Regions from separate parts of the Bacillus sp. EB106-07-01-XG149 genome, predicted to be linked through region 2. Evidence: predicted binding sites of a transcription regulator. Region 2 holds the regulator's gene; each other region holds the start of a gene.
The links. The regulator Rex, encoded in region 2, represses fermentation and respiration genes when NADH is low (regulators of the CRP and FNR family bind a similar motif). The targets are predictions, from matches to a motif close to TTGTGAAATATTTCACAA.
Positions count from the first base shown of each region.

Region 1: a site for Rex is predicted at 3,434-3,451, ahead of nirB (NADPH-nitrite reductase large subunit). Genes of this name have one in related genera too.
Region 3: a site for Rex is predicted at 3,124-3,141, ahead of AC3WTA_RS21580 (L-lactate dehydrogenase). Genes of this name have one in related genera too.
Region 4: a site for Rex is predicted at 5,706-5,723, ahead of hcp (hydroxylamine reductase). Genes of this name have one in related genera too.

Region 1 is NZ_JBYTDP010000001.1:920,666-928,667, forward strand. Features, by position in the region: gene AC3WTA_RS04640 (hypothetical protein) at 1-118, opposite strand, end outside; gene exsG (exosporium protein ExsG) at 335-487, opposite strand; gene AC3WTA_RS04650 (excalibur calcium-binding domain-containing protein) at 688-1,578, shown strand; gene AC3WTA_RS04655 (hypothetical protein) at 1,707-2,276, opposite strand; gene ric (iron-sulfur cluster repair di-iron protein) at 2,550-3,257, shown strand; gene nirB (NADPH-nitrite reductase large subunit) at 3,469-5,874, shown strand; gene nirD (nitrite reductase small subunit NirD) at 5,890-6,207, shown strand; gene AC3WTA_RS04675 (uroporphyrin-III C-methyltransferase) at 6,267-7,691, shown strand; gene AC3WTA_RS04680 (sirohydrochlorin chelatase) at 7,688-8,002, shown strand, end outside.
Region 2 is NZ_JBYTDP010000016.1:4,770-12,771, reverse strand. Features, by position in the region: gene tsaD (tRNA (adenosine(37)-N6)-threonylcarbamoyltransferase complex transferase subunit TsaD) at 1-20, shown strand, start outside; gene AC3WTA_RS28245 (ABC-F family ATP-binding cassette domain-containing protein) at 428-2,362, opposite strand; gene AC3WTA_RS28240 (redox-sensing transcriptional repressor Rex) at 2,550-3,179, shown strand; gene AC3WTA_RS28235 (YdiK family protein) at 3,209-3,400, opposite strand; gene AC3WTA_RS28230 (CPBP family intramembrane glutamic endopeptidase) at 3,397-4,146, opposite strand; gene groES (co-chaperone GroES) at 4,548-4,832, shown strand; gene groL (chaperonin GroEL) at 4,871-6,505, shown strand; purine riboswitch at 6,645-6,746, shown strand; gene guaA (glutamine-hydrolyzing GMP synthase) at 6,912-8,002, shown strand, end outside.
Region 3 is NZ_JBYTDP010000005.1:365,531-373,532, forward strand. Features, by position in the region: gene AC3WTA_RS21555 (MBL fold metallo-hydrolase) at 1-601, shown strand, start outside; gene AC3WTA_RS21560 (TetR/AcrR family transcriptional regulator) at 605-1,162, shown strand; gene AC3WTA_RS21565 (CPBP family intramembrane glutamic endopeptidase) at 1,631-2,344, shown strand; gene AC3WTA_RS21570 (hypothetical protein) at 2,491-2,676, shown strand; gene AC3WTA_RS21575 (spore coat protein) at 2,690-2,938, shown strand; gene AC3WTA_RS21580 (L-lactate dehydrogenase) at 3,233-4,183, shown strand; gene AC3WTA_RS21585 (PTS sugar transporter subunit IIC) at 4,206-5,219, shown strand; gene AC3WTA_RS21590 (phosphatase PAP2 family protein) at 5,275-5,922, opposite strand; gene AC3WTA_RS21595 (hypothetical protein) at 6,066-6,593, shown strand; gene AC3WTA_RS21600 (arsenate reductase family protein) at 7,014-7,379, shown strand; gene gcvH (glycine cleavage system protein GcvH) at 7,421-7,804, shown strand.
Region 4 is NZ_JBYTDP010000004.1:251,047-259,048, forward strand. Features, by position in the region: gene AC3WTA_RS18275 (flavin-containing monooxygenase) at 1-329, shown strand, start outside; gene AC3WTA_RS18280 (hypothetical protein) at 594-842, shown strand; gene AC3WTA_RS18285 (serine hydrolase domain-containing protein) at 879-1,916, opposite strand; gene AC3WTA_RS18290 (hypothetical protein) at 2,028-2,222, opposite strand; gene AC3WTA_RS18295 (hypothetical protein) at 2,355-2,636, shown strand; gene AC3WTA_RS18300 (DUF3784 domain-containing protein) at 2,666-2,956, opposite strand; gene AC3WTA_RS18305 (MazG nucleotide pyrophosphohydrolase domain-containing protein) at 3,081-3,362, shown strand; gene AC3WTA_RS18310 (glycoside hydrolase family 25 protein) at 3,397-4,134, shown strand; gene bla2 (BcII family subclass B1 metallo-beta-lactamase) at 4,271-5,041, shown strand; gene hcp (hydroxylamine reductase) at 5,788-7,074, shown strand; gene AC3WTA_RS18325 (bleomycin resistance protein) at 7,346-7,768, shown strand.

The DNA of each region.
Region 1 (8,002 bases), on a different contig from region 2:
CAGCTTCCATTTTGCTAGTTGCAATTTCAATTCCATATTTTTTCGTTAAATGGGCTAATTCTATTAAAAACCACTCTCTTCGCAATGTAACTGGAATATCAAATGTTCTTCTTTTCATATATAATAGCACCTCTTTAATTTCATAACTTAATGAACATCATTACACGCACGTGTGAAAACTACCTTTCATCACTAACATCCAATGAAACATTATAGTATATGCATGTCCATTTTAAACGTGCTATTACAAAACAACATTTCAGTTTACATAATCATATTATGTAAGAGTAAAAGAGAAAGGTATATCCCTTCTCTTCTACTCTAGAAATTTAAATTAAGAACATCTTGGTACACCTAAAGCTAAGAATAAACCTGCTATTCCCGCAGTAATCGGTACTTTTAACGTAATAACATCGTCTACTTTCGTTACTAAAAAGAAAGCATTACCTTCTTGTAATATACAAGTTACCAATAATTGAAATTCCATTTAACCCCCCTCCTTTCAATCGATATATTATACTTTATGAATTTCCTTTAAAAATGTAATAGGAAATACATCTATTTTTCCTTATATATAAAATAAATGTTTATAAGTCTATTAAAAATACTAAATTTATATAAATCGTGTAATATCCAATAAGTTCCTATATAATCAATAGTGAAAATCTTACAAATGGAGGTATAAAAATGGCGATTTTGAGTAATATTGGTGCAGCTTTATTTTTTATTGCTTTTATTCTTTTAATACTATGTATCATTTCATTCTTTAAGAAAAATGGAAAAGCAAAACACTATGGTCGTCCTACTGTTATTCTTTTTATGATTTCAATTCTCTTAATAGGAATGGGCACTACAAAATCTGAACACCCAGTCATCGATTTTTTTGCTACTTTAAGTTTAATTTTATTTATTTTTTTCCTTGTTCTAGCAATCTTATCCGTAATTAAAAAGACAGGTGTAGCAAAAAAACAATTTATTATCACTGCTATTTTATTTGTCATTTTTGTTGCATTATCAAGTATTTCAGCTCCTTCTTCTGAAAAGACGACAGCAACAAATAAACAAGTCGCTTCTAATAATGCAGAGAAAAAAGATGATAAAAAGAAAGAAGCGGACGAGAAAACTCAAAAACAAGAAGATGAGAAGCGTCTAGCCGATGAACAAGCTCGTAAGCAAGAGGATGAAAAACGCCAAGCCGAAGAGCAAGCTCGTAAGCAAGAGGATGAAAAACGTCTAGCTGATGAACAAGCTCGTAAACAACAAGAAGAACAAAAACGTCTAGCTGATGAACAGGCTCGTAAACAACAAGAGGAGCAAAAACGCCAGGCTGATGAACAGGCTCGTAAACAACAAGAAGAGCAAAAACGCCAGGCTGATGAGCAAGTTCGTAAACAACAAGAAGAACAGAAAAAAGCACAGCAAGCTCAAACACAACCTGCTGCAAGTAGCAATAGTAATGTAACTTACAAAAATTGTACTGAAGTTAAAAATGCTGGGAAAGCTCCATTATATAGAGACCAACCAGGTTATAGCTCTAAACTCGATCGTGATGGTGATGGAGTTGCATGTGAAAAATAGTAATGAAAAAAGAAGCTTAGTAGAAGCTTCTTTTTTTTACTGTTACGTATAAAATCTAATTACTCTTCCATTCTTGTAAGCAATATATCAATTTAAAATAGCATCTTATTTTTTAAATACTTGTAACATTAACCATTAACTGGATCTATACTCCAATTAATGATTTCAATATGTTTCACCTCCACTTTCCCTTTGACAAGAACATGTGGAATTAGGTGAAACATCCCAAATCTTCTACCCTTTTCGTATTCATCTCTGTAATATTCTTTTGTGCAGGTATTTAATTGCTTTAATTCTCTATATTCATTAAAGTTGATGAGTTCTATTTCACATTCTTTTAATTCTCTATTTGGTCCATCCCAATTATGCTTTGAGTACTTGTATATTGCCATACACTGACCATTCAGTGCACTAATAGGAATTTTATAAAACAGTTTATTTGTATTAATGTTTATTCCTATTTCCAGTAATACTTTATAAATCTCATAAGGATGCAGTGGTAAAAAATGCACAACATCATTCCATAAACATTCTAGTTTTGGTATTTTACGTGTTAATAAGTTCTCCCTTTGAGTATGATCTTTATATTTTTGTATATACTCACCATATAAAATTGGATATACCCTTTTCAATTCATTTAATGGGATTAAATATTCTCCTTTTAGTTCTTCTGGTACCATATGATAAACATATTCCATAAAAACCTCCTATAAAAGATATACTTCCTACCCAAAAGCGTCTTAGATTGATAGAAAATAAATTTGTAAATCATCTATACCTTAATAATGCACTATGGATAATTTCCTGCTCAAAAAATTCTTCGTCATCAGTTCTATTATTTCTTCTATTAAATATCACTCCTATTATTCTCAAATCAGACACATAATAAGTGATTTCAATCACCACATTGTTTTTCATTTATCGCTATTCTTAATTTAGATATTACATTTAAACTTTATGGAGGCATTCATATGAAACATACATTTACTGAAACTTCAATTGTTGGTGAGATTGTTACACAATTTCCGAAAGCTAGTGATCTTTTTAAATCGTATAGAATAGATTTTTGTTGTGGTGGTAATAAGCCACTTATTGATGCAATTCATGAAAGAAATTTATCAGCTTCTGAAGTAATTACAAAGTTAAATACGCTTTATCATAATACGAAACGATTAAATGAATCTGAAATTGATTGGAAAAATGCTTCTTATCGCGAATTGATTGATTATGTAATTAATAAGCATCATCGTTATTTAAATGAAGAGTTACCGCAGTTAAGTCCATATGTGACGAAAGTATTACGCGTTCATGGAGCAAATCAGCCTCATTTAGCTCAAATTCATAAGCTGTTTCATGAACTTAAAATGGAATTAGAACAGCATTTAATTAAAGAAGAAACGGAAGATTTTCCATTAATTTTAGAATTTGAACAAAATCCAACTGATGAAAACTATGCAAAATTACGTAAAGTAGTAGATGAACTAGAAAATGAGCACAATCATGCCGGAAATATTATAAAAGAACTTCGTAAAGTGACAAATGACTTTACTCCTCCAGAAGGAGCTTGCGGCACTTATCGACTTGTTTATCAACGTCTTGAAGCGCTAGAGTCTGATTTATTTGAGCATATTCATTTAGAAAATAATATTTTATTTCCACGTGCAATTACGAGAGCATAAATAAAAGCAGGACATGAGTATTTCTACTCATGTCCTGCTTTTTCATTACGTGAATAACATCCACACTTCTCCCCTTCACATTAACCCGAATTTTAACAATTTGTGAATTATTATATAAGTGTGATAAATATCACATCTCCCGCTTTTTTGATTTTCTATAATAGAAATATAATCCTTTGTTCAATATTTCACATAAAAAGGGGAAACGAAAATGAAAAAACGTTTAGTGATGATCGGAAATGGTATGGCTGGCATACGCTGTATGGAAGAAATATTAAAACATGATAGTGATTCATATGAGATTACAATTTTTGGAGATGAACCGCATCCAAACTACAACCGTATTATGCTCTCTCATGTTTTACAAGGCAAAACAAATATGCAAGATATCATTATGAATGAATATAGTTGGTACGATGAAAACGAAATAACTTTGTATACAAATGAAAGAGTTCAAAGTATTAATCGAGAAGAAAAAATTATTACTACAGAAAAAAATCGTACTCTTACATATGACAAGCTCATTATAGCAACAGGTTCTAGTGCTTTTATTTTACCTGTTGAAGGTTCCACACTTCCTGGTGTAACAGGATTTCGAACTATTGAAGATACACAATTTATGATAGATACCGCTAATGAAAAGAAAAAGGCCGTTGTCATTGGTGGCGGGTTACTCGGTTTAGAAGCCGCAAGAGGTCTAATTGACTTAGGAATGGACGTACATGTTGTTCATTTAATGCCTAGCTTAATGGAGCAACAACTAGATACGAAAGCAGCTTCTCTTCTGCGTGAAGATTTAGAAGCACAAGGCATGAAGTTTTTAATGGAAAAGAAAACTGTAAAAATTCTTGGTACAGACTATGTTGAGGGCATTCAATTTGAAGATGGTGAAGTTGTAGATTGTGATTTAATCATAATGGCTGTCGGAATACGACCAAATACGAAAATAGCAAGAGATGCTGGTCTCATTGTCAATCGAGGCATTGTAGTCAATGACTATATGCTTACAAATGATGAATCCATTTATGCAGTTGGCGAATGTGCAGAACATGATGGTATCGCATATGGACTTGTTGCCCCTCTTTATGAACAAGGCGCAATATTAGCGAAACATATAACGAATTTACAAACTGATGGATATACGGGCAGTATCGTCGGTACGCAATTAAAAGTTGCTGGTTGTGATTTATTCTCTGCTGGCCAAATTTATGAAGATGATCAGACGAAAGCAATTTCAATATTTGATGAATGTAAACGTTCCTATAAAAAAGTATTAATTCGTGATAATAAAGTCGTCGGTATCGTTTTATATGGTGACACAGCTGATGGCACACGCCTCTTTAGCATGTTAAAGAAAGAAGAAGATATACAAGAATATACAGCCGCTTCCCTTCTTCACAAAGCTGGTGAAGAAATTGAACTTGACGTTGCTACAATGAGTGCAGATGACACGATTTGTGGATGTAATGGTGTTACGAAAGGTACAATCGTTCATGCCATTTTAGAGCAAGAGTTAACTACTTTTGAAGAAGTAAAAGGCTGCACGAAAGCCGCAGGATCTTGTGGTAAATGTCGTCCGCTTGTGGAACAAGTTTTATCTCATACACTCGGAGATGCTTTTGATGCTTCTGCGCAGTCTGCTGGTATGTGCGGATGTACAACTTTATCACGTGATGAAGTCGTAGCAGCCATTCACGAGAAAGGCTTAAAATCTCCAAAAGAAGTACGCAATGTTCTTGGTTTTGCACATGAAGACGGCTGTTCAAAATGTCGCCCTGCTTTAAATTACTACTTACGGATGGCGATTCCAGAAGAATATGAAGATGATAAATCATCTCGTTTCGTTAATGAAAGAATGAATGGTAACATTCAGCACGATGGTACATTTTCTGTTATTCCACGTATGTACGGAGGCGTTACAACAGCTGATGATTTAATGAAAATTGCTGAAGTTGCGAAAAAATATGACGTCCCTCTTGTGAAAATTACAGGTGCGAGTCGAATCGGCTTATATGGTGTAAAAAAACAAGATTTACCTAACGTATGGGCTGACTTACATATGACTTCGGGATATGCGTATTCAAAATCTCTTCGTAATGTAAAATCATGTGTTGGTTCTCGCTTCTGCCGTTTCGGTACGAAAGATTCATTAGGACTTGGTATGCTACTTGAACAATCATTAGAAATGGTAGATACACCACATAAAATGAAGATGGGTGTAACGGGCTGTCCTCGTAACTGTGCGGAAGTACTAACGAAAGATTTTGGCGTTGTTTGTGTCGAAAATGGATACCAACTTTATATTGGCGGAAATGGTGGTACAGAAGTACGCGAAGCTGATTTTGTAATGATTGTCCCAACTGAAGATGATGTCCTTCGCATCGCTACAGCTTACATGCAATATTATCGTGAAACTGGTATTTATGGAGAGCGTACTGCCTACTGGACAGAACGTTTAGGCTTCGATCACATAAAAGAAATACTACAAGATGCAAGTATGGTGACTACGCTAAATGAACGCTTCCAAACAGCTCGTAGCACATATACGGAAGCGTGGGGACAAGCACTAGAAACGAAGTCATTAAAAGCGATGTATGAAGTAGAAACTGTGAAATAAGGAGCTGTGATCTATATGATACAAACGAAAGAAAAAATAAAAGTTATGCGTGCGGAAGACCTTCCTATTCAAATCGGTAAAGAAGTGCAAATGAAAGGTACGTCTATCGCCCTATTCCGCCTTTCAAATGGGGATATTCGAGCTGTAGAAAATCGTTGTCCTCATAAAAACGGACCGTTAGCAGAAGGAATTGTATCTGGAGAATTCGTCTTTTGTCCACTGCATGATTGGAAAATCTCATTAATAACAGGTGAAGTTCAAAAACCTGATGACGGCTGTATCCAAACATACGAAGTAGAAGTTATTGATGGTGACATTTATATAAACATGTAATTTACGAAAAGAAGCCTCCCCCTGGCTTCCTTTTACATAAAAATAGAAGAGGTGCGATTATGAACGGATATGTATATTTAGTTGGTGCAGGACCAGGTGATGAAGGGCTTATTACAAAGAAAGCGATAGATTGTTTAAAGCGTGCAGATATCGTTTTATATGACCGTTTATTAAACCCTTTCTTTCTTAGTTATACAAAAGAAACATGTGAACTTATTTATTGCGGCAAAATGCCAAAGAATCATATTATGCGACAAGAAATGATTAACGCCCACCTCCTTCAATTCGCACAAGAAGGAAAAATCGTTGTCCGATTAAAGGGCGGAGATCCATCTATTTTTGGCCGCGTTGGTGAAGAAGCAGCAACTTTAGCAGCAGCGAACGTTCCATATGAAATCGTACCAGGTATTACATCTAGCATCGCCGCTAGTAGCTATGCAGGTATCCCCCTCACCCACCGTAACTACAGTAATAGCGTCACTTTACTAACTGGGCATGCGAAAGGCCCTTTAACCGATCATGGAAAATATAATTCATCCCACAATAGCAACACAATTGCCTACTACATGGGTATAAAAAACTTACCTACAATTTGTGAAAACTTACTACAAGCAGGAAAGAAAAAAGATACGCCAGTAGCCGTCATCGAATGGGGTACAACCGGAAAGCAGCGCGTTGTCACTGGAACACTTTCAACCATTGTTCCTATCGTCAAAAACGAGAATATTTCAAATCCATCCATGACAATTGTTGGTGATGTCGTTTCCTTACGTAATCAAATCGCTTGGAAAGAACGTAAACCATTACATGGTAAAAAAGTTTTATTTGCATCCGCAACAAATAAAACAAGTTCAATGGTGCAAAAGTTACAAGAAGCCGGTGCAGAAATATATCAAATTCCAACTTTCAAAAAGGAAGAATACACATTAACATTTGAACAAATCAATGAAATTTTTAACGTTGATCGCCTTGTTTTTTGTTCAGCTGAAAGTGTAGAAATATTGATGCGATCATGTAGTAAACATCAGAAAGATATTCGTTCCTTACAGGCGAAACTGCAATATATGAACGTTGCCACTCAAGAAAAACTGATGCAATATGGGCTACTAAGTAAACAAGCAGCATTCTCTTCTGATACTACTGTTTATTTAGGCAGAAATATTAATCGGATTGCTTTTATTCAAGAGAAAATTGGTGCCGGGTCATATATGATGACTCATGCGTATACAATTGATCATCGTTTCGATGAAGTCCATTCTCGTATGCTTTCTGAATTCTCATGGGATAGTATTGTATTTGAAGGGCGTGCCTCAATTGATACATTTCTATCAGAAATAAAACGCCTTGGCTTTATCGATATTCTTACTCTTCCCTTCTCATATACCGATATTCCAACTTTACACTATGCGAAGAAAATCGGGTTTTATAACGTAGATCAACAATTACAAGACATGATTATGAAGAAAGACATGGTGGGACAATGAAAGGAATTGTATATGTTGGACACGGTAGTCGCCTGCAAGAAGGTAATGAACAATTCATTCACTTTATTCAATCTGTTATGAAAGAACGTAACGAACAGATTCAAAAAATAGCTTTCCTAGAACTAACGACACCTACCATTCAAGATGTAGTTACAGAAACGATACTAGAGGGCGCAACTGAAATAATGATTGTACCTGTTTTATTATTTGCAGCAGCTCACTATAAACGTGACATTCCTTTTGAAATAGAGCAACTACAAAAGAAATATCCACAAATAACATTTTCAGTTGTACCACCCTTTAGTACGCAT
Region 2 (8,002 bases):
GATTAGATATTGAAGCATAGTTATACACAAAATTAACCACAGCTTGTGGATAAAACCCATATTATCTGTTGATAATATGGGTTTTATTGTGTATATAAAATGTTGATAACTTTTTTGTTAGTTGTGGATAATGTGGAAAAGTTATTTTGGGGTTTATTTTATAAAGGTGGATATGTGTATAAACCTGTGGATAAAGTAGGTGAAGTCTGACCTTTGAATGTATTCTTTTTTGGGAAATAAATCGCAAAAAGATATCTCTAAAAAACATTTTGAAATGTGCCCTTATTATAGGGGCGAGCCAACATTGTCAAACTTTGTCGGTAAATCGGTATGTCGTGTCGAATCGTTTATACCCCAGCTAGAAGATAAAAAGGATGTCGCATAGTCAAAAATCCCGACTTATGAGACATCCTTCTTATTCATACTCTTATAAATGTAATTCTTCCCATTCTGCCATACAAGCATCAAGTTGCTCTTGTAGTGTTTGCTTTTTCGTTGTAATTTCACTAGCCTTTTCATAATCTGCGTATATTTCTGGTAAGCAAAGTTGATCTTCTAACGTAGCAATTTCTTCTTCAAATTCTAAAATATTTTGTTCTAGCTCCTCAATTTTTCGAGTGCGTTGACGTTCTAATTGTTTACGCTCTTTTTCTTCGAGATAATTTAATTTTTCTTGAGCTACAGTTTTTTGAACAGGTGCTTGGTTTTCTTGCTGTTCTTGTTGTTCAAATGCTGCACGTTCAATCATTTCATTTTTCTTCTCCACATAGTAATCGTAATCGCCTAAATACTCTTGTGCACCTTCTGTTGACAACTCAACAACGGTCGTCGTTACACGATTAATAAAGTAGCGGTCATGTGAAACAAATAGAAGGGTGCCTGGATAATCAATTAAAGCATTCTCCAAAATTTCTTTACTATTTAAATCAAGATGGTTCGTAGGTTCATCGAGAATTAATAAATTCGATTTTTGCATCATAAGTTTTGCAAGAGCTAATCGAGCTTTTTGTCCACCACTAAGAGAAGATACTGGTTTTAGTACATCATCCCCTGTGAATAAGAAGTTACCTAATATCGTGCGAATTTCTTTTTCGGGCTGCAGTGGATATTCATCCCATAACTCATTTAAAACTCGCTTAGAAGATGTTAAGTTTGCTTGTTCTTGATCATAATAACCAACAGATACATTGGATCCGAAAGAAACATCACCATTTAATAGTGGTAACTTATTCACAAGTGATTTTAATAATGTGGATTTCCCAATTCCGTTTGGACCAACTAAAGCAACGCTATCCCCGCGAGTTAAGCGCATAGTTACATGTTCAATAATCGGATCATCATCATAGCCGATAGTTGCATCCTTTACTTGTAAAACATCATTTCCACTTTGTTTTTCGATATCGAAGTGGAAGGATGCTGACTTAGAATCACCTAAAGGTCTAGTCAATAATTCCATTCTATCTAATTGTTTACGACGGCTTTGAGCACGTTTTGTCGTAGATGCGCGAGCTATATTTTTTTGAACGAAATCCTCAAGCTTAGCGATTTCATCTTGTTGTTTTTCATAACGTTTCATGTCTTGCTCGTATAATGCTGATTTCAAGTCTAAATATTTACTGTAGTTACCAACAAATCGTCTGCTTTCTTTATTCGAAATTTCATATACTTGTGTAACGAGTTTATCTAAGAAATAACGGTCATGAGAAACGATTAGTATTGCGCCAGGATAGCCTTGTAAATATTGTTCAAGCCATGTTAATGTTTCGATGTCTAAATGGTTTGTAGGCTCGTCCAAAATAAGTAGGTCTGGTTTCGTTAATAATAATTTACCGAGAGCTAATCGTGTTTTTTGTCCACCACTTAATGTAGAAATCGTCGTCTGGTGCGTTTCAACTGGGAAGCCAAGACCACTTAAAATCGAGCGAATATCTGCTTCATATTGATATCCACCTTGATCTTTATAATCTAATTGCAATTGGTCATAATCAGCTAATAATCTTTCATATGTAGCCTCGTTTGAAAAGTTTTCTTCTTTTCCCATCTCTTGCTCTAGCCTTCGAAGTTTTGTCTCCATTTGCTGCAAGTGTGTAAAGACGGTTAACATTTCATCCCAAATTGTTAAAGATGTTTCTAACCCGGTATTTTGAGCTAAATATCCGATTGAGACATCTTTCGGTTTTATAATTTCGCCACCATCATGAGATAGCTCACCAGCTATTATTTTTAATAATGTAGATTTTCCGGCCCCATTTCGTCCGACTAATGCGATACGATCTTTCGTTTGAACTTCTAATTTTATGTTTGCAAGAATCGTTTCTGCACCGTATAATTTCGTAAGCGCGTTTACTTGTAATAAAATCAATGTTTTCACCTCAAATAATTTCTTAACTTTGCCATGTTTATATTTCTCAATCATACTAAAAATAGTGTATAGTTTAAAATAAAGAGAGAATACTTCTTCTCTTTATTATACAGGGAAATTCATGAGTGCTAAACTTCTGTATTTGATTCAAGTATATGAATAAAGATAGGAAGAGAGGAGAGGTTATATGGATCAGCAAAAAATTCCACAGGCCACTGCCAAACGATTGCCTCTATACTATCGATTTATCCAAAACTTATCTCTTTCTGGTAAGCAACGTGTTTCATCAGCCGAATTGAGCGAAGCGGTAAAAGTTGATTCCGCAACGATTCGAAGAGATTTTTCATATTTTGGAGCGTTAGGGAAAAAAGGTTATGGATATAACGTAAATTATTTATTATCATTTTTCCGTGAAACACTCGACCAAGATGATATAACACGTGTAGCACTTATTGGAGTAGGTAATTTAGGGACCGCTTTCTTACATTATAATTTCACGAAAAACAATAATACAAAAATTGAAATGGCGTTTGATGTTAGTGAAGAGAAAGTCGGGACAGAAATCGGGGGCATTCCTGTATATCATTTAGATGAATTAGAAGAACGTTTATCAACTGATATACAAGTGGCAATATTAACAGTACCCGCTACAGTAGCACAATCTGTAGCAGATAGATTGGCAGAAACGAACGTGCATGGTATTTTAAATTTCACACCAGCGCGCTTAAATGTGTCAGATAATATAAGAATTCACCATATTGATTTAGCGGTAGAGTTACAAACACTTGTTTACTTTTTAAAGAATTATCCACAATAAAACGCAGAGGAAGCGACCTCTGCGTTTTATTATTGTTTTTTCTTTGTGAATTTAACTAAGATAAGGCGAAGTGCCAAATTAAAATCAATTGTTGCCATAACTGCAAATAGTATTGTCCACATATTCCAGATTGTATCTGTTACGTTCGTAATGGCGAAGCGTGTAAAGATACATCCTAGAAGGAAGTACAATGCAGCCATGAACAATGGTGAGTTCCTCATACTAAAAATCCTCCGATAAAGCCTTGCATTTTTTCAGCTTCTTTAATCATTTCTTGAATTTGTTCATTGCTCATTAAAACTTGAGCAACTGCAACTAATGTATTCATTGCAACATGAGCCGCGATAGGGACGATAATACGCTTCGTTTTTACATATAAAAAGGCGAATACGAGTCCCATAGAAGTGTATACCAATAAGTGAGTGAAATCAAAATGAATTGCTGCGAATACAAGAGAACTAATGATAGCAGCAATAAAGAAGTTAAACTTCTTATAAAGTGTACCAAATAAAATTTTTCTAAATACGATTTCTTCCAAAATAGGTCCTATTATAGAGATAACGATAAGGAACCAAGGTGTCGTTCTTGCGATATCCATAAGTCTTGCTGTATTTTCTGATCCAGGTTTAATTCCTAATACACGCATTTCTATCATACCGGCAATACTTTGTGAGAAAAATGCTAGGAAGAACCCAATAAAAATCCAACCAATCGTAGCTGGAACAGTAGAGCGCATTGTATCTAAACGTCTGTCACGAATATCTGTTCTAAGTAACCAAAGTACGATACATAATGCAATAAAGAAGCTAATGATTGCCCAGTGGCCAGTTATGAGTTGAAATTTCTCTTCTCTAGTAAATCCTCTGTTATCATAAAGTCCAGTTTTCAGCAGAAGTGGTAATCCAGCAATGGATGATAACTGCATTAAAATGTATGTAACGATAACCCACCAATATTGTTTTTTCAAATGGTTTAACCATCCTTTCTAACTCTAGTGTATGAGATAAGGTAGGATAACATGTAAGTATGCTACCTACGATATAAACTTCACTTAAATTATGTTTTTTTCGTAAATCCTTATTTGAAATTATAATAGAAGACAGGAGAAAGTTGTGTGTATAGCGAAAACAACTTAGGGTGTCCTTTCATATTGTAACATACGAGTAGTGGAAACAACGATTCATATAGTAAAGGTAGAAGAAGAGGGACTCTATATAGAAAAGTGTATAGCTTAATTTGCGAAAAAATTATGATTTTTTTACTTGCAAAAGAAATTGAGATTATTTATTATTATAAGTGTGTTAGCACTCGGGTGACTTGAGTGCTAATAAATAAAATTTACATAACAAAATGAGGAGGTTATTGTTCATGCTAAAGCCATTAGGTGATCGCGTTGTAATTGAGCTTGTTCAAGCAGAAGAAAAAACAGCAAGTGGTATTGTATTACCAGACACTGCAAAAGAAAAACCACAAGAGGGTAAAGTTATTGCAGTAGGTACTGGTCGAGTGCTTGAAAATGGTGAGCGTGTTGCTTTAGAGGTAGCTGCAGGTGATCTTATCATCTTCTCAAAATATGCAGGTACTGAAGTAAAATACGAAGGTACTGACTACTTGATTTTACGTGAAAGTGACATTTTAGCAGTTATTGGTTAATTATATAAATCTTAAAAAATTCAAGGGGGTCAATTATTATGGCAAAAGATATTAAATTTAGTGAAGAAGCACGTCGTTCGATGCTTCGCGGTGTCGACACTCTTGCAAACGCAGTTAAAGTAACGCTTGGACCAAAAGGTCGTAACGTTGTACTTGAGAAAAAATTCGGTTCACCACTTATTACAAATGACGGTGTAACAATCGCAAAAGAAATCGAATTAGAAGATGCATTCGAAAACATGGGTGCAAAATTAGTAGCAGAAGTTGCTAGCAAAACAAATGATGTAGCTGGTGACGGAACGACAACTGCAACTGTATTAGCACAAGCTATGATTCGTGAAGGTCTTAAAAACGTAACAGCTGGTGCGAACCCAATGGGTCTTCGTAAAGGTATCGAAAAAGCTGTTACTGCTGCAATTGCAGAATTAAAAGAGATTTCTAAACCAATCGAAGGTAAATCTTCTATCGCACAAGTAGCTGCTATTTCTGCGGCTGACGAAGAAGTTGGTCAATTAATCGCTGAAGCAATGGAGCGCGTTGGTAACGACGGCGTTATTACTTTAGAAGAATCTAAAGGATTTACAACAGAATTAGACGTAGTAGAAGGTATGCAATTTGATCGTGGATATGCATCTCCTTACATGATTACTGATTCTGACAAAATGGAAGCGGTTCTTGATAACCCATACATCTTAATTACTGATAAGAAGATTTCTAACATCCAAGAAATCTTACCAGTATTAGAGCAAGTGGTACAACAAGGTAAACCACTTCTTATCATCGCTGAAGACGTAGAAGGCGAAGCTTTAGCTACATTAGTAGTGAACAAACTTCGTGGTACATTCAATGTAGTAGCTGTTAAAGCTCCTGGATTTGGTGACCGTCGTAAAGCAATGCTAGAAGATATCGCAATCTTAACTGGTGGCGAAGTAATCACTGAAGAATTAGGTCGTGACTTAAAATCTGCTACAATTGAATCTTTAGGACGCGCTGGTAAAGTTGTTGTAACGAAAGAAAACACAACTGTAGTAGAAGGTATCGGAAATTCACAACAAATCGAAGCTCGCATTGGCCAAATCCGCGCGCAATTAGAAGAAACTACTTCTGAATTCGATCGTGAAAAATTACAAGAACGTCTTGCAAAACTTGCAGGTGGCGTAGCAGTAATTAAAGTAGGTGCAGCAACTGAAACTGAGTTAAAAGAGCGCAAACTTCGCATTGAAGATGCACTTAACTCAACTCGTGCAGCAGTAGAAGAAGGTATCGTTGCAGGTGGTGGTACTTCACTTATGAACGTATACACGAAAGTAGCTTCTATCGTAGCTGAAGGCGACGAAGCAACAGGTATCAACATCGTACTTCGCGCACTAGAAGAGCCAGTTCGTCAAATCGCAATCAACGCTGGTCTAGAAGGATCTGTAGTTGTAGAGCGTCTAAAAGGCGAAAAAGTAGGCGTTGGTTTCAACGCAGCTACTGGCGAGTGGGTTAACATGCTTGAAACTGGTATCGTAGATCCAGCTAAAGTAACTCGCTCTGCACTTCAAAACGCAGCATCTGTTGCAGCTATGTTCTTAACGACTGAAGCTGTAGTAGCTGACAAGCCAGAACCAAATGCACCAGCAATGCCTGACATGGGCGGCATGGGCATGGGCGGTATGGGCGGAATGATGTAATTCCGTTTGCTCGAAAAACATCCATTTCTATATAGAAATGGATGTTTTTTTATGTTTTTTAGAAAAGGAAATGAATTTCTGTAGAATTTTGTCGCTTTCTCTCTTGACCATACGGATACTTCATTGTTAGAATCTAGGAAGATAATATAAAACAATCCTTCATATATCCTCGATGATATGGTTTGAGAGTCTCTACCGGGTTACCGTAAACAACCTGACTATGAAGGCAGTGCGTCTTATATTTATAAAGAGCGGAAGACTATCTTTCTTTATAAAGCCAGACCCCTGCCTTTTCTTTGTTATGAGACTAGAGGCGGAGGACTGGCTTTTTTTATTATATTAGTAATGCTTTTTGCCAAATTGGTGAAAATATTTATATACGAGAACTAACGTTGGGGTGATTATTTTGAAGAAGCAGCATGATACAATTATCGTTTTAGATTTTGGGAGTCAGTACAATCAGTTAATAGCACGTCGAATTCGTGAGTTCGGTGTATACAGTGAACTTCATCCACATACAATTACTGCAGAAGAAATTAAAGCAATGAATCCAAAAGGGATTATCTTCTCTGGTGGACCAAATAGTGTATACGGTGAAGGCGCATTACATTGTGATGAAAAAATCTTTGAACTAGGATTACCGATCTTCGGTATTTGTTACGGTATGCAGCTTATGACGCAACACTTCGGTGGGAAAGTAGAACGTGCAAACCACCGTGAGTACGGAAAAGCTGTTCTTAAAGTAGAGAACGAATCAAAATTATATGCGAACCTTCCAGAAGAGCAAGTTGTATGGATGAGCCATGGTGACTTAGTAACTGGTTTACCTGAAGGATTCGTAGTAGATGCAACAAGTGAGTCTTGTCCAATTGCTGGTATGAGCAATGAAGAGCAAAACTTATACGGTGTACAATTCCACCCAGAAGTACGTCACTCTGAGCACGGTAACGATTTAATTAAAAACTTCGTATTCGGCGCATGTGGTTGTTCTGAAGGATGGAACATGGAGAACTTTATCGAAGTAGAATTAGAGAAAATCCGTGAAACTGTTGGAGACAAAAAAGTACTATGCGCACTTAGCGGCGGTGTAGACTCTTCTGTTGTAGCAGTATTAATTCATAAAGCAATCGGTGATCAATTAACATGTATTTTCGTTGACCACGGCTTACTTCGTAAAGGGGAAGCAGAAGGCGTTATGAAAACATTCAGCGAAGGCTTCCACATGAACGTTATTAAAGTGGATGCACAAGAACGCTTCATGAACAAGTTAAAAGGTGTAGAAGATCCAGAGCAAAAACGTAAAATCATCGGTAATGAATTCATTTACGTATTTGATGATGAAGCTTCTAAATTACAAGGTATGGACTTCCTAGCACAAGGTACACTTTATACAGATATCGTTGAGAGTGGTACAGCGACTGCACAAACAATTAAATCTCACCATAACGTTGGTGGTCTTCCAGAAGACATGCAGTTCAAATTAATCGAGCCTTTAAA
Region 3 (8,002 bases), on a different contig from region 2:
TAGCGCAAAAGGAATTTTACAGGCGGCTGAGAAAATAGGGAAACCCATTACTAAGATTGTATTAACACATGCGCATGATGATCATATTGGTGCATTAGACGCATTAAAGGAAGTACTTCCTAATGTTCCAGTCTATATTTCTAAGCGGGACGCAAAGCTTTTAGAAGGAGATACGATGTTACAAAAGGATGAACCAAATATACCAATAAAAGGCGGTGTACCTAAAAAGGTAAAAACGGTACCTGATATTTTATTGGAAGATGGCGACCGAGTTGGATCGCTTCTTGCGATTATGACACCGGGACATACGCCAGGGTCCATGTCGCTTCTTGATGTACGAAATAAAGCTCTTATTGTCGGGGATGCCTTCCAAACAAGAGGAGGTATGGCTGTTTCGGGACAAATGAAATTTTGGTTTCCGTTTCCTGCGATGGCAACGTGGAGCAAAGAAATATCATTACAAAGTGCAGAGAAGTTAAGCGAATATGAGCCTTCCTTGCTTGCGGCAGGACATGGGAAAATGATAAAGGATCCAGGTACTGTCATAAAACTTGCTATTAAGGAAGCTAAGCGGAATATAGAAAGTAGAAAAGAAGGTTAATTTATGTCACCGAGAATCGGACTTACATTACAGAAAATTGTAGAAACAGCAGCAGAAATTGCAGATACAAATGGAATACAAGAAGTAACGTTAGCTTCATTAGCGCAAAGGTTAGGGGTACGTTCACCTTCGCTATACAATCATGTGAAAGGTTTACAAGATGTACGGAAAAATCTTGGTATGTACGGAATACAACAGCTGCATAACAGACTGGAAGAAGCGGCCGAGGGTAAACGTATGGACGAAGCAATTCATGCTTTAGGAAAAGCGTATGTAGCATTCGTACGCAAACATCCTGGATTGTATGAAGCAACCTTTTTACGAGATGAAGAAGTAAGAAGAGCAGGAGACGGAATTGTGAAGCTTTGTCTTCAGGTTTTACAACAATACGGCTTAGAAGGAGAGAATGCACTTCATGCGACACGTGGATTCAGAAGTATTTGTCATGGATTTGCGTCGATTGAACAGCAGGGTGGATTTGGTTTGCCAATAGATTTAGATACAAGTTTACATGTATTATTGGAAACGTTTATTAAAGGATTACATGTAATGAGAAATTAAATAAGAAGCGAGGCAACTAAAAACCTTAGAAGCGATTCTAAGGTTTTTTAGTGCATATGATCCCAAAAGAATGGTAGGTTTTTTCTCATTAAATGATATTATTTTGCAGGTTTGAAAAATGTGTATATGGCTACGGAAAGGAAAACGAAAATAAATGCAATAGGATCTTGATATGGGCTAGGCTCAGAGCCCTTCTGGATTTCTGTAAGGAAGTCATGTGTTTTCATGTTTATTGCTCCTTTAACTAATAAATTTTATATGATGCGAGGGTTATGGTGGATAGGAAGTGTTTTTTGAAATTTCATATAATAATTATTGCATAGCAATCCTATTCCTAAAACTATAAAATATAAAGTTTTCATAATATGTAAAATTGCATATTATTCTTTTTGGAAATTTTGTTATATTATCTTTATATTTCAATTAAAGGATTTTGTTGAGATAAATGAGAATAACTGGAGGGATACTGTGAGTAAAACAGTGTTAGAAGCGTATAGTGTGGAAAGAAAAATAGAGAATATAACATATAAAAATCTATTTGTAATGATAGCAACCATTTTAGGATTCTTACTTCTAGGAGGATTATTCCTTGGTTTGGCTTTGGGGATTTATGGTGAGGAGGCGTTACGTGATAATTTAGAGGGGTACCATTTTCTTTTGTTAGATGCAGCTGTTGTTGCTATCGTTTTATTAGCTTATAAACCAGTTCTTCATTTTATTAAATCTATTTGGGATGTATCCGTTTTGAAGAATGGGAAGACATATTTATATCTATTAATTGGTTTTATAGTCATTGCGTTATCACAATATTTAACGTTACATGTGTTTAGTTTTGAAAGTGCAGAAGAACAGAAGGGACAATTAGGGAGCTTAGGGATTCAAAATAGCATACAAAGTATTATATATGTGTTAAGTGTTGCTATAATTACACCGATTAAAGAAGAAATTCTATTTCGAGGTATTTTATATCGATTTTTAGAAAAGAAATATAATTTTTTAGTTGGGATCATTATTTCTTCCTTCATTTTTGGAATTCTTCATGGAGGTCTTCTAATTACGGCAACGATTATGGGAATGGTATTTGCAATGTTATACAAAAAGACGCAATCTATTATACCTAGTATTATTTTACACATTGTATGGAACTTACTTGTGAGTATAAGTATGATTGTGTCTCTATAAAAATAAATACATAACCAGTATAAAAGATGAATGGCTTAGCTATTCATCTTTTATTTTGTATGCACGTGAAAAAGTTAATTCATGTATACAATCAAAAAAGAGCTAAATACTAACAGTGAACGAATAAAGAAAGGTAGGAGTATTCTATGCAAAATTTAACAGAGCTTGAAGTAGAAAACTTACGCCATTTAATTGGTGGACATGCAACAATTATTAATAAGTTAGACCAGTATGCACAGGCTTGTACAGATCCACAACTGAAACAAATGTTACAAAAGGATGCGCAAGATGCACGAAATACGAAACAGCAATTAATGACTTTCCTAGGATAGGAGGAAACGACAGATGAATGAAAAAGATATGGTAAATGATTATTTAGCGGGATTAAATGCAAGTTTAACAAGTTATGCAAATTATATTTCTCAGTCTGATAATGAACAGTTACATCAAACGTTAATCCAAATTCGTAATCAAGATGAGATGCGTCAACGTAATATGTATGAATACGCAAAGCAAAAGAGTTATTATAAGCCAGCTGCACCTGCTAACCCAATGATTGTACAGCAATTAAAAGGTCAATTAAGTGCGGAATAATGGGATGAAAAAACGAGCGAATGAAGTCGCTCGTTTTTTGTTTTGTCCCGCTATTTACTGGGCGGTAAAACCCCACTGATTAATGCTTCACTTTATATATGTCAATAAATATATAATAAATATTTTTCCAGTTGTAACAAATATGACGAAAATGGAATATAACAATTCACAAAAAGGACAAAAGGTTGCTCAATATTTCACAAAGTATCCATGGTTTATATCGTGGGAATCTCTATAATTAGGAGTGTAAAGAACAAAAGAAATAGATTATATGATCAATTAGGAGAGATTGCTATGAAAAGAAATACAAGAAAAGTTGCAATTATCGGTACTGGATTAGTTGGATCAAGTTGTGCATATTCCATTGTAAATCAAGGCATTTGCGAAGAACTATTATTAATTGATATAAATCATGAACGTGCAGTTGGGGAAGCGATGGATTTATCACACTGCATTAACTTTACAAATACAAGAACAAAAGTATATGCAGGAAGCTATGAAGACTGCAAAGATATGGACATCGTTATTATTACAGCAGGACCAGCACCAAAACCTGGACAAAGTCGCTTAGATACTTTAGGAGCGAGTGCGAAAATTATGGAAAGTGTTGTTGGCGGCGTAATGGAAAGTGGATTTGACGGTATTTTCTTACTTGCATCGAACCCAGTTGATATTATTACATATGAAGTGTGGAAATTATCTGGATTACCTAGAAATCGTGTGATTGGTACTGGTACATCACTAGATTCTTCTCGCTTAAGAACAATTCTATCTGAAATGTTACATGTAGATCCTCGTAGTATTCATGGGTATTCATTAGGAGAACATGGTGATTCTCAAATGGTTGCTTGGTCGCACGTAACTGTGGGTGGAAAGCCAATTCTACAAATTTTAGAAGAGAAAAAAGACAAATTTGGTGAAATAGATTTAGATGAAATTGTTGAGAAGACTGCAAAAGCTGGATGGGAAATTTATAAACGAAAAGGTACTACTTATTACGGAATCGGAAACTCTCTAGCTTATATTGCGAGTTCAATCTTTAACGATGATCACCGTGTCATTGCTGTATCAGCCATTTTAGATGGGGAGTACGGTGAATATGATATTTGTACAGGAGTGCCAGCTATTATTACTAGAGATGGTATGAAAGAAGTTGTAGAACTAAATTTAACAGAGGATGAAGAATCTCGATTCGCAAAATCAAACGATATTTTACGTGATTATATGAAAACAATTGGTTACTAACTTATAGGAGAAGGTGAAACAAATGAAGGAATATATAATGTCTCGTGTATTTAAAGCATCAGCTGGAATCGCACAAGGTATTTTCGTATCCCTTGGAATTGGTTTACTAATCGAAAATATAGGAAGAATTGTTGATATTCCATTGCTTATTACAATCGGAGTTGTTGCAAAATCACTTATGGCACCAGCGATTGGTGCCGGAATTGCTTTTATGCTCGGTGCAAATGGTCTTGTAATCTTCTCGGCTATGGTAGCTGGAGCGATTGGTGCCGGATCCATTTCAATTACTGAAGCAGGTCTAATAATTAAAACAGGTGAGCCAATCGGTGCATTATTAACAGCAACTTTAGCTGTATATATTGGTAAACGTTTAAGTGGAAAAACTGCGTTAGATATGATGCTCGTTCCATTTGCGGCCATATTAGGTTCTGGTTTAGTTGGTATTTGGTTATCTCATAATATTACTCCTGTTTTAAATACAGTTGGAGCATTTATTAAAGATAGCTCAGCTGGTAGCCCGTTTATCGCTTCTATCGTCATTGCAGTCGTTTGGGGACTATTACTTATCTCTCCCGCTTCATCAGCTGCGTTAGCGATTGCACTTAGCTTAGACGGTGTTGCAGGTGGTGCTGCTCTTGCAGGTTGCGTTGCTCAGTTTATCGGATTCTCTGTAATCTCAGCGAAAGAAAATAATTTAGGCGGCATATTAGCTCAGGCGCTTTGTACTCCGAAAGTGCAGTTGCCAAATATCACTAAAAATCCAATGATTCTCGTCCCAACTGTCGTCGCCAGTGCTATAGTTGGTCCAGTATCCGCATTAATTTTCCAACTAGAAGCAGGAAAAGAAATTGCAGGTCTTGGATTAAGTTCTCTTATCGCACCAATTAATTTAATTTCTAGCGAAGGATGGGAAGTTGTCCCGGCGATGGTCATCACTTATATCATCATTCCAGTAGCTGTTTCTTATATACTTTACATTGCTCTTAAAAAAGCAGGTCGTATTCACTCTGGTGATATGACTGTACCGCAATCTTAAATCGAAAATCTCCTTTTATATAGAGAAAAGCAGACTGGAAGCCACAGTCTGCTTTTTACATTTTGTGATTTTGTTTTACTGGAACACGTACAGTTTCTTTTGCTAATAAAAGCTGAACGCCGAAGTAAAGTATGCTTGCAAGCGTCATTCCAGAAATGGCGTCTACAAATGCGTGTTGCTTCGTAAATAGCGTTGATAAAATAATAAGCGTACCGAAGAAGGTAAGAATGTAATATTCAAAAGCATGTTGTTCTCTACGTTTAAAGGCAGCTAGCATAATGACAAATGTAGTTAGAACATGAATGCTAGGGAAACAGTTTACCGGTTGGTCGATACTATAAATATAGCGGACTAGTTCGGAAAATACGTCTGATCCAACGACTGTTGGACGTGGTACAGTTGTTTGCCAAAAATAATAAATAGAAAAACAAGCAAGTTTTCCAAGAATGATACTACTTAAAGTGACATAATATTGTTTTCGATCCGCAAAGCAATAATAAATAAGTGCGCCGTATAAGTAAGGAAACCAAAGTAAATAAGGAATAATAAATGCTTTCACAAATGGAATCCAATCATCTACTACAGTTGTGACATCTACTGCGTGTACAGTAGATTTATTTAATACATCGTAAAGGGGACTTACGAGTACGAGTAGAAGTATATAACTTAACGGAAGAAAAGATGAAAGTTTAAATTTCTTCATGATAATCTCCTATGTTTAGTAATGTAAGTAAATTCAATTGATTATAATATAGAAACGTCATTTGAGCTATCGATTTTACTTACATTTTCTTGAATTAACCTTACGTTTTCGTCACTTGACTTAAAAGAAGGGGAGGGTGCTAAATGAAGCGTTTATCGTATTTCTTATTTTTTATATTGATATGCCTAGTGAGTGCTGGGTGTGCAAAGGATAAAGAAGGAGAGAAATTAGAATATAACGGAAGAGCACTCGTAATTGGAGTTATTGGAGAAAAGCCGAACGATACGTTTAGGAATATAAAGTTTGAGGAAATGAAGTTAGAGGAACTGGAAAAGAAATCTAAGGAAGTGGATGGTTTTTTAATAATGAAAGATCACTTTCAAGAAGCCTCAACAGAGCAGTATAAAAATGTATTTTCATCGCTAAAGAAACCAGTATTTTTTATCGGTTTGCAAGATAAATCATATTCAACGTTTATTACAAAAGGAATAGAGTATAACAGTGCACGAAAAGATGTAAATGCTATGTATACGCAAGGCTTTGCAAATATCGGAAGTGGTGAAGGACAACAATGGGCAGTCGGTTTGTCCAATGGTGGAAATACTGAAGAAAGTATTCATAATATGTATATCGTCGTATTTCGAACAATTGCCGATTATTTAAGTCGATGATGAAGGAGCCTGTAAAAGGGTCCTTTTTTATGTTTAATCAAACGTTTGTTTAAGGTGTATGTTCGGTAGGAAGAAACCGATGTAGCCCAAGGGTTAGCAAAGAAAAATAGGGAGCTAATCAAACGTTTGTTTAAGGTGTATGTTCGGTAGAAAGAAACCGATGCAATTCAAGGGTTAACAAAGAAAAATAGGGAGTTAATCAAACGTTTGTTTAAGATATATGTTCGGCGAGTGATAAGAGAAGAATCTAAAAAAATTATATATTTATTTTTCTTAACAAATGGCGGAAAAATAAGAAAAATTTGCAGGATTATTAAAAATTATCACGAAATAAGTAAAAGTTTAGCGAATAATCGTTTGAAATAATAAAACGTTTTCTATATGATAAAGGTAAAGGTTAGTAAAAAAGTAGGTGAATTTATGACAGTAACATTTTATTCATATCCAAAGTGTGGCACATGTCAAAAAGCAAAGAAATGGTTTGAGGCAAACGATGTAGCATATGAGATGATTCATATTGTTGAAAATCCACCATCAAAAGAAGATTTACGTAATTTACATGAAAAAAGTGAATTACCATTAAAAAAATTCTTTAATACAAGTGGAATGCGTTACCGCGAACTTGGTCTGAAAGATAAGTTAAAGGATGCAAGTGAAGACGAAATGTACGAACTTTTAGCATCTGATGGCATGTTGATTAAACGTCCAATCGTAACAAATGGAACGAATGTAACACTTGGTTTTAACGAAGAGCAGTTTGAAAGTGTGTGGAAAAAGTACCAATAAGGTATTTTTACATAATTAATACATTCACTGGAGGTACAGTCATGAGCATTCCAAATAATTTACGTTACTCTGAAGAACACGAATGGGTAAAAACTGAAGGTAATGAAGTTGTTATCGGTATTACTCACTTTGCACAAGGTGAGCTAGGCGATATCGTATTCGTTGAACTTCCTGAAGTAGGTGCAACAATCGAAGCTGACGAGCCATTCGGAAGCGTAGAATCTGTTAAAACAGTTTCTGAGTTATACGCACCTGTAAGCGGTAAAGTTGTAGCAGTAAACGAAGAATTAAGTGACCAACCAGAACTTGTTAACGAATCTCCATACGAGGGTGCATGGATGGTTAAAGTTGAACTTTCTGATGCAAGCCAAGTTGAGAAGTTATTAACTGCAGAAAAATATGCAGAAATGACAAACCAAGACTAATTATAGTCGACTAAAGGACAGCCTTTGTGCTGTCCTTTTTTATTTTGTGTTACATAATACATTTAAAATCGAGTGCAAATGAATAAGCTATTATGGGAATGAATGTTTTTCGGTAAGGTTTCATGTGGCTTCGTAATCTGAACGAGCCGCTTGCGCTTTTCTTTGTCCAGCTCCACCTCCTAGCCCTTCATGTCTAAG
Region 4 (8,002 bases), on a different contig from region 2:
GCAAGGAACTTATTCGTAATGGAGTAATTAAACTAGAGAAAAAAGTGGTTAGTGCATCAGAAAATAATATTATGTTTCAAAATGGTGGCACGTATAGTGCAGAAAGCATTATATGGTCAACTGGTTTTATTCAGAACTATAAATGGATTGAAATAGAAAAGGCAGTGAATGAGAATGGATTTCCTAATCATGTAAGAGGAATAAGTCCAGTAAAAGGATTATATTATATCGGTTTGCCGTGGCAATCTCAAAGGGGATCTGCACTTATTTGTGGTGTAGGAAAGGATGCAGCGTATTTACTTTCTGAAATCAAAAAAATAGATCAGTAGCAACAACTACTGATCATCCATATGTACATGAATTAGGAGAGGTCAAACATTTATTAACTTTATTATAATAGATTTTCATGAGAATAAAAACTGAAAATTCTAATTTTATGTTGAGAAAGTTTTTTGTATCGAAATATATAAAAGAATAGGGTTTTTAGTAAAAGAGATATGATATTTATATTTTAATAAATTGTGATATAGTTTATGAAGAATAGATTACATAAAATGTTATTTTATTACATAGTGATGAAGGGGGAAATTGTTGTGAAGTTTGATGATCAACGCCTATTAGGAGTACGGTTAGGTTCTATACTTGTAACAGAGGAAAATCAATATTTAGTAGTTAAGAAAAAAGATCATTATGCACTTTTAAATATACATAATTTAGAATGCACACATGTTGAAGTGCAGCTAGAACATATTGAAGAAATGTTGCAGGAAGATTTTCAAGAAAGTATAACGGAGATTATCGCACCAGAACATATAAAAATTGTTGCGAAAAATGTTATATAAAGAAAGAAGCTGGAAGGAACAGCTTCTTTCTTTTCGTTATAAGGATAACGTTTTTAACACGTCACCAATAATCCCTTCCATTTGATGAACGCCTAAGTCAGCGTTCGTCATTATAACAGCACCATTACCTCGGTATGGATAGCATATCATCATACATTGAAATCCAACGCCCCATCCAAGTGAATATATTTGTAAGTCTTTATTGGAATCATCTAGAAACACACCTAACCCAGTCCATTTTGAGCAACCTTGAGGAGAAATCATATCTTGTACTAATTTTTGAGAAAGTTTTAGTTTGCCCTTTCCTTGTAAAGAATGAATGATTTCAATTACTAAAGTTGATAAGTCTGTTGGTGTTGTCCAAATACCTGAAGCAGCTGCGAATGGATAAAATGGATATTTCTCATTTGTAACGGTGCCATCTTTATTATGCCCACAAGCAAAGGCCTCCATTTTATTTATATCTTTAGTAGAGAATAGCATGCTATTTTTCAGTTGTAGTGGCTGAAAGATATATTCTTCAAGTAAAAGATTGAATGGTTTTCCAGTTATATCTTCAAGTAGTAGTTCAATAATACAAAAGTTTGCATCAGAGTAGTGAAATTCGCTTTCTGGTTTATAAGTTATTTCTATCGGTACTGGACAATATGATGTTTTACCGGCAAGGATTTCAGACATGTTTGGTCGCCCTTGTGCAAGTGTATAATGCTCAAAACTATTAGGAGGATCAATGATTCCAGATTGGTGGCTTAATAAATTTCGCAATGTGACTTTTTTCTGTGAGGTAAATAGATTGGTAGGTATGTTCCAAGATGTGAGTCTATCATTTACGTCTTTATCTAAATGCACGATCTTTTGATCTGATAACATTAGTACGAGCATTGTAGTGAAGAATTTACTAATAGAACAAGAATTGAATATGGAATTCGTAGTGATAGTTTTAGTTGTTCTAGATTCAAGTGTTCCAAAAGCAATCGCTTCGTCTAGTTTGCCGTCACGTATAACGGCAAGGCTTAAACCTGCAACGGAATATTGGTTCATTTTCTCGTATATAATGTGACTTTTTAAGTTCATAGTGACTCCTTTCTTCTAAAAGACAGAATGTTAGTTCTATTATACAGTAGTTAATAGAGAGAATGAGAGAAAAAGAAAAAACTTCATCTTTTATCGATGAAGTTCTTTTAGTTAATTCGAAGTGAATGTTTTAAAAAATTTGTCCCGGTACATGTACATAAGCCATGAGGTTGTTAGTAAGGAAATAATGATTTGTTTATTTTTAAATGGCGCATTGAAAACAAGCCAGCCAACGATATCAAATAATAAATGTAGTGCAATTGAAAGAACTACAAATTGTAGTAGCGTATTTAAAAATCTTTTCATAAAGTGTCCACCTAAAATAAAAGGTTGTATCAACAATGTTGCACATTACTGTTATACATTAAATGTGTTTTGTGGTAAAATTTGCATAAGTTAGTGAAATAAAACAAATGAAAGCTAATAGGAGGGATAGTCATGGAATTTTGGATGATCATACCGATAGCGGTCTTTGGATTTATTTATATCGTTGAAAAATTAAATAAAATCGAAAAGAAAACAGATGCACGTTTAAAGCGGATGGAAGATAGATTACAGCTAATTACGAAAGAAATGGGAATTATAGATAGAGAACCTGAAATTAATAAAGAGTTGCGCCAGCTTATGGAAGAAGGAAAAACAGTTACAGCAGTTAAGAGAGTAAGAGAGGCTTTCGGGTTTTCCTTATTAGAAGCGAAGCAATATGTTGATAAATTATAAAAAAGATCATCCGATTGGGTGGTCTTTTTTCATTGCACCATGCGTGTATTTACATAAGCAGCGATTATAACGTGCCCAATAATAATGATAGGAAATACGATTTTTGCATTAGGAGTAAGGAAGACACTACCAATTGTGGCGATAACACCGGCAGTTAAATTATAAAGACCAACTATTTTTGATAACTTTACTTTATTTGGTACACGGCGTTCATTGAATCCTGATAAGAGCCAAGTGTATTGTTTTACTCCGATGAAATAGGCTAGTGCAAATGAAATGATTGCAAGTATGAATAATGATGGGGAAGCGAAGAGAGTCATTGAAAACACCTCCATTAAAGAGTTATAAATAAATTATAATATGAATGTTATAATTTAACAAAATACATTTTTGATTTTAAGTGTAATAGAAAAACGGAGTATTTGTGATGAAGGGAGATTAAGTATGAATATTGTGGAATTCCAGAGATATGTATCAAATTTCAGTGAAGAAAAAGGATTTCAAGATACGACAATTGAAGAGCGTACGATGTATGCAATGGCGGAATTAGGTGAATTAGCGGAAGTTATATTAAAGCGTAATAAAATACAAAATGCAAAAAGAGAAATCGGTTTAGAAATGTTTGATGTAATTTGGAATGTATGTGATTTAGCAAACAAGTTAGAAATTGATTTAGAGAAGGCGTTTGAAGAAAAAATGATGATAAATAAAAAGCGTGAATGGTAGGTAGAATTTTAATTTGTAAAGATGGGTGATATGAATGAAAAAGAAGCTTATTATAGGAGGAGTCTTTACCTTAATTAGTGTAATGAGTGTTTTCGCTTACTTAGTTTTTCAAGGCATATTTATTCCGAATCAAATAAGTTCGGATAAGTATAAAATAAAAGGTGTAGATGTTGCGTCGTATCAAGGTGATATAGATTGGAGGGAGTTGGAAAAGCAAAATATGAAGTTTGCGTTTATAAAGGCTACTGAAGGAAGCGCGTTTGTGGATAAGTACTTTTCGAAAAATTGGACGAATGCGAATAAGACAGGTATGCGCGTCGGAGCGTATCATTTTTTTAGTTTTGATAGTAAGGGTGAAACACAAGCAGAGCAATATATACGAACTGTTCCAAAATATAAACAAGCATTGCCACCCGTAATTGATGTTGAGTTTTATGCTAACAAAAAAGATAATCCACCTAAGCGTGAAGATGTTGTGAAAGAGTTGTCGGTCATGATTGAAATGCTAGAAAAACATTACGGTAAGAAAGTAATATTGTATGCAACTCAAGAGGCATATGATTTGTATATAAAGAATGCGTATCCCCAATGTGATATATGGATTCGTAGTGTTTTTACAAAACCGAGTTTATCTGATGAGAGAAAATGGACGTTTTGGCAATACACGAACCGCGGGAGATTAAATGGTTATAATGGAAAAGAGAAGTATATTGATTTGAATGTATTTTATGGGAACGAGGAAGAGTTTGAGAATTATGGAATAAAAGGTTAAGTTTTAAAGCGCACAAAATCTTGTGCGCTTTTTATTAATGATATGAAAAATATGTAAGAAAAGATGGAACAAACATTTGAGATGAATTGTCTATTATAGGTAATAGCTATTTCGTTTGAAAGAAAGGGTGGAGAAAATGAAAAATACATTATTAAAATTAGGGGTATGTGTTAGTTTACTAGGAACAACTCAATTTGTTAGTACAATTTCTTCTGTACAAGCAGAACGAACGGTAGAGCAAAAAGTAATAAAAAATGAGACAGGAACTATTTCAATTTCTCAGTTAAACAAAAATGTATGGGTTCATACGGAGTTAGGTTATTTTAACGGGGAAGCAGTTCCTTCGAACGGTCTAGTTCTTACTACTTCTAAAGGGTTAGTACTTGTCGATTCTTCTTGGGATGATAAACTAACGAAGGAATTAATAGAGATGGTAGAAAAGAAATTTAAGAAGCGCGTAACGGATGTCATTATTACACATGCGCACTCAGATCGAATTGGCGGAATAAAAACGTTGAAAGAAAGAGGCATTAAAGCGCATAGTACGGCATTGACTGCAGAACTAGCAAAGAAAAATGGATATGAAGAACCACTTGGAGACTTACAAAGAATTACAAATTTGAAGTTTGGAAATATGAAAGTAGAAACATTTTATCCAGGGAAAGGGCATACAGAAGATAATATCGTCGTATGGTTACCGCAATACAACATTTTAGCTGGAGGCTGTTTAGTGAAATCTGCGGAAGCTAAAAATTTAGGAAATGTTGCTGATGCTTATGTAAATGAATGGTCTACATCGATTGAGAATGTGCTGAAGCGATATGGAAATATAAATGCAGTAGTGCCTGGTCATGGGGATGTAGGGGATAGAGGATTACTTTTACATACATTGGATTTGTTGAAATAAAAAATTAGGGGAATAAAAAAGCGAGGAGAAACAATTTTCTCCTCGCTTTCTTCTAGCTATATTTAAATGCGAAGCTATCAATTATGCCTGCATACGTTACTGAGATTTTAATTCCAAGTATACAAATACCAGTACCGTCATAATTGCTATAACAACGTAAGTAGCATCAAGCATTATAAGTGTTTTTAAAGTTTCAGTCATCCTAATTCACCCCTGGTATGAAAATATAACATAATCTCTTATCAATCAGATCAGAGATTATAAAGATAACAATGTACATGAAATTTCTTAAGTAGATTCTATATAAATATATCATATAAATAATGTAAATATTGTAAAGATAGTGTAAATGTATTGTAAATAAAGTGATTTTTCATAAAATCTTTAATCAAAAAATTGATAGGTCTTCAAAATGAAAAAACGCTATTCTTTCAGTTGAATAATAAAAAGAAAGAATAGCGTTTTTGTATGTCTATTTCTGTTTGCTTAAGAGATTTATAGTACGAAATTTTCATTTCGTACTATAAACTAGAAAGTTAAATATGTGATTCAGCAATAGTTTAGATATTTGAAAAACTGAACAATATAATTATGTAATGTTTTTTTTGGTTTCAATAAAAATATTATGTCAACAATATGAACTGTCACAAATTTATAATAAGTATTGTGATTGATATCACATCCTTTTTTCCCAATGGATATTATGCTTGATTTGTAAGGAATGATTGGGAGAGGGTGGGATGATCATGTTTTGTTATCAATGTGAACAAACGCCAACAGGCGGATGTAAAGTAATAGGTGTTTGCGGTAAAAATGAAACAATAGCAAGTTTACAGGATACGATTGTGTTTGGGTTAAAAGGAATTGCTGCTTATCGTACGCATGCTGCTCAGCTAGGGTATACTGATGCATTTGTAGATGCTACGACGCAAGAAGCATTGTATATGACATTAACCAATTCTAACTTTAATGAACAAGAACATATTGATATGGCTATAAAAGTTGGGAAATCGGCTTTACGAGTAATGGAGTTGTTAGATGAGGCACATACGAATCATTTTGGTGTTCCAGAGCCTGTTCAAATTACGCAAAACCATGTAGAAGGTAAAGCAATTGTAGTTACTGGTCATAATTTATTTGCGTTAGAAGAATTATTAAAACAAACAGAAGGAAAAGAAATTAATATTTATACGCATTCTGAAATGTTACCAGCACACGGTTATCCGCAGCTGAAAAAATATAAACATTTAAAAGGAAACATTGGTAAGGCATGGTATGATCAACGACGTCTTTTTGAAAAATTTACAGGTGCTATATTAGCGACAACGAACTGTGTTATGCCAATTAAAGGGTCATACTCTGATCGATTCTTTTCATATGATATTGCCGGTTTAGAGGGTGTACAAAAAATTGAAAATGACGATTTTGCACCGTTGATTGAAAAAGCGCTAGAACTTCCAGAAGTACATATGGAGTCGGATGAACAGTTAGTAACAGGGTTTCATCATAATACAGTATTATCATTAGCTCCGGAAATTATTAATGCAGTAAAGGAAGGAAAGATTAAGCGTTTCTTTGTCATTGCAGGTTGTGATGCTCCGGGAAAAGGCGGAGAATATTATCGTGAATTAGCAACGTCGCTTCCGCCAGAAACAGTTATTTTAACAACTTCTTGCGGGAAATTCCGCTTTAATGATGTGAGTTATGGTGTTGTGCCTGGTACAGAGATTCCGCGTTACATTGACTTAGGACAATGTAATAATTCAATTTCTACAGTGAAAATAGCAGCCGCTTTAGCAGATGCTTTCCAATGTGAAGTGAACGAATTACCAGTTAGTATTGTTCTATCATGGTTTGAACAAAAAGCGGTTGCCATTTTACTTGGGCTATTTAGTCTTGGTATTCAAGATATTCGCATCGGTCCAAAGGCGCCTGAATTTATTTCACCTGGCGTGCTTGATGTATTACAAGAAACATTCGGTTTGAAACTAATTACAAATGCAGCGGAAGATATGGAAATGATGTTATCGTAACAAAAGGATGATCTGTCTTATTAAGAAGAAGAGCTAGCCTATAGCGCCCCAAAACAAAAATGTAGAATTTTTGTTTTGGGGTATTTTCTTTTCTTAGCGGGATAGGTATGTGGCGAAATTTCTTCAAAAAGAAAATCGGCTGTATCTAATGTGTAGAGATAATAAAGTTGTTTACTTCTTATAGGACTAACGAAGTAGTGTAATGGAAGAAGTATTTATAGTAAGTGTTATAATTTAATAATCAATAACGTAAGCAAAGGAGGAAGCATTTTTGCACAAACTCAATGCATTAATACCAGAGCTATCAGTTTCAGATATTGAGCAAAGTTTAAATTTCTATTCGGAAATTCTACTGTTTAAAATTGAATATCAAAGACCAGAGGATAAGTTTGCTTTACTGTCTTTAAATGAATGCCAGATTATGATTGAAGAAGTAAATGGTCATTGGAGTACTGGGGAGTTATCTTATCCCTACGGAAGAGGAATTAATTTTCAAATTATCATAAATGATATTGATCCACTATATGATAGTTTGAAAAAGAACGAGTATCCAATTAAATTTGATATTCAAGAGAATTGGTATAGAGCTGATACTAAATTAAAGGGACAAAAAGAATTTTTAATTATAGACCCTGATGGTTATCTATTAAGATTTGTTCAAAACTTAGGTGAAAAAGATGTTGAGGCAGATTAAGCTATGTAAGACAAGATGAAAATTTAGTAAATGGAGCAAGCTACTTTTTTCAATAAGGGGCATTAGTTGAAGAAAAATTAACCAACTTTATTGTCACTGAACATCTAATAGGCAATAGTTGATTTTAGAAAAATATAAAAATCGAGTTGACATTTACAACTACTAAGTCATACAATGTAGAGGTAATAGGTGATACAGAGTAGTGTTGTTTCTCAAAATGTTTTCAGTAAACGA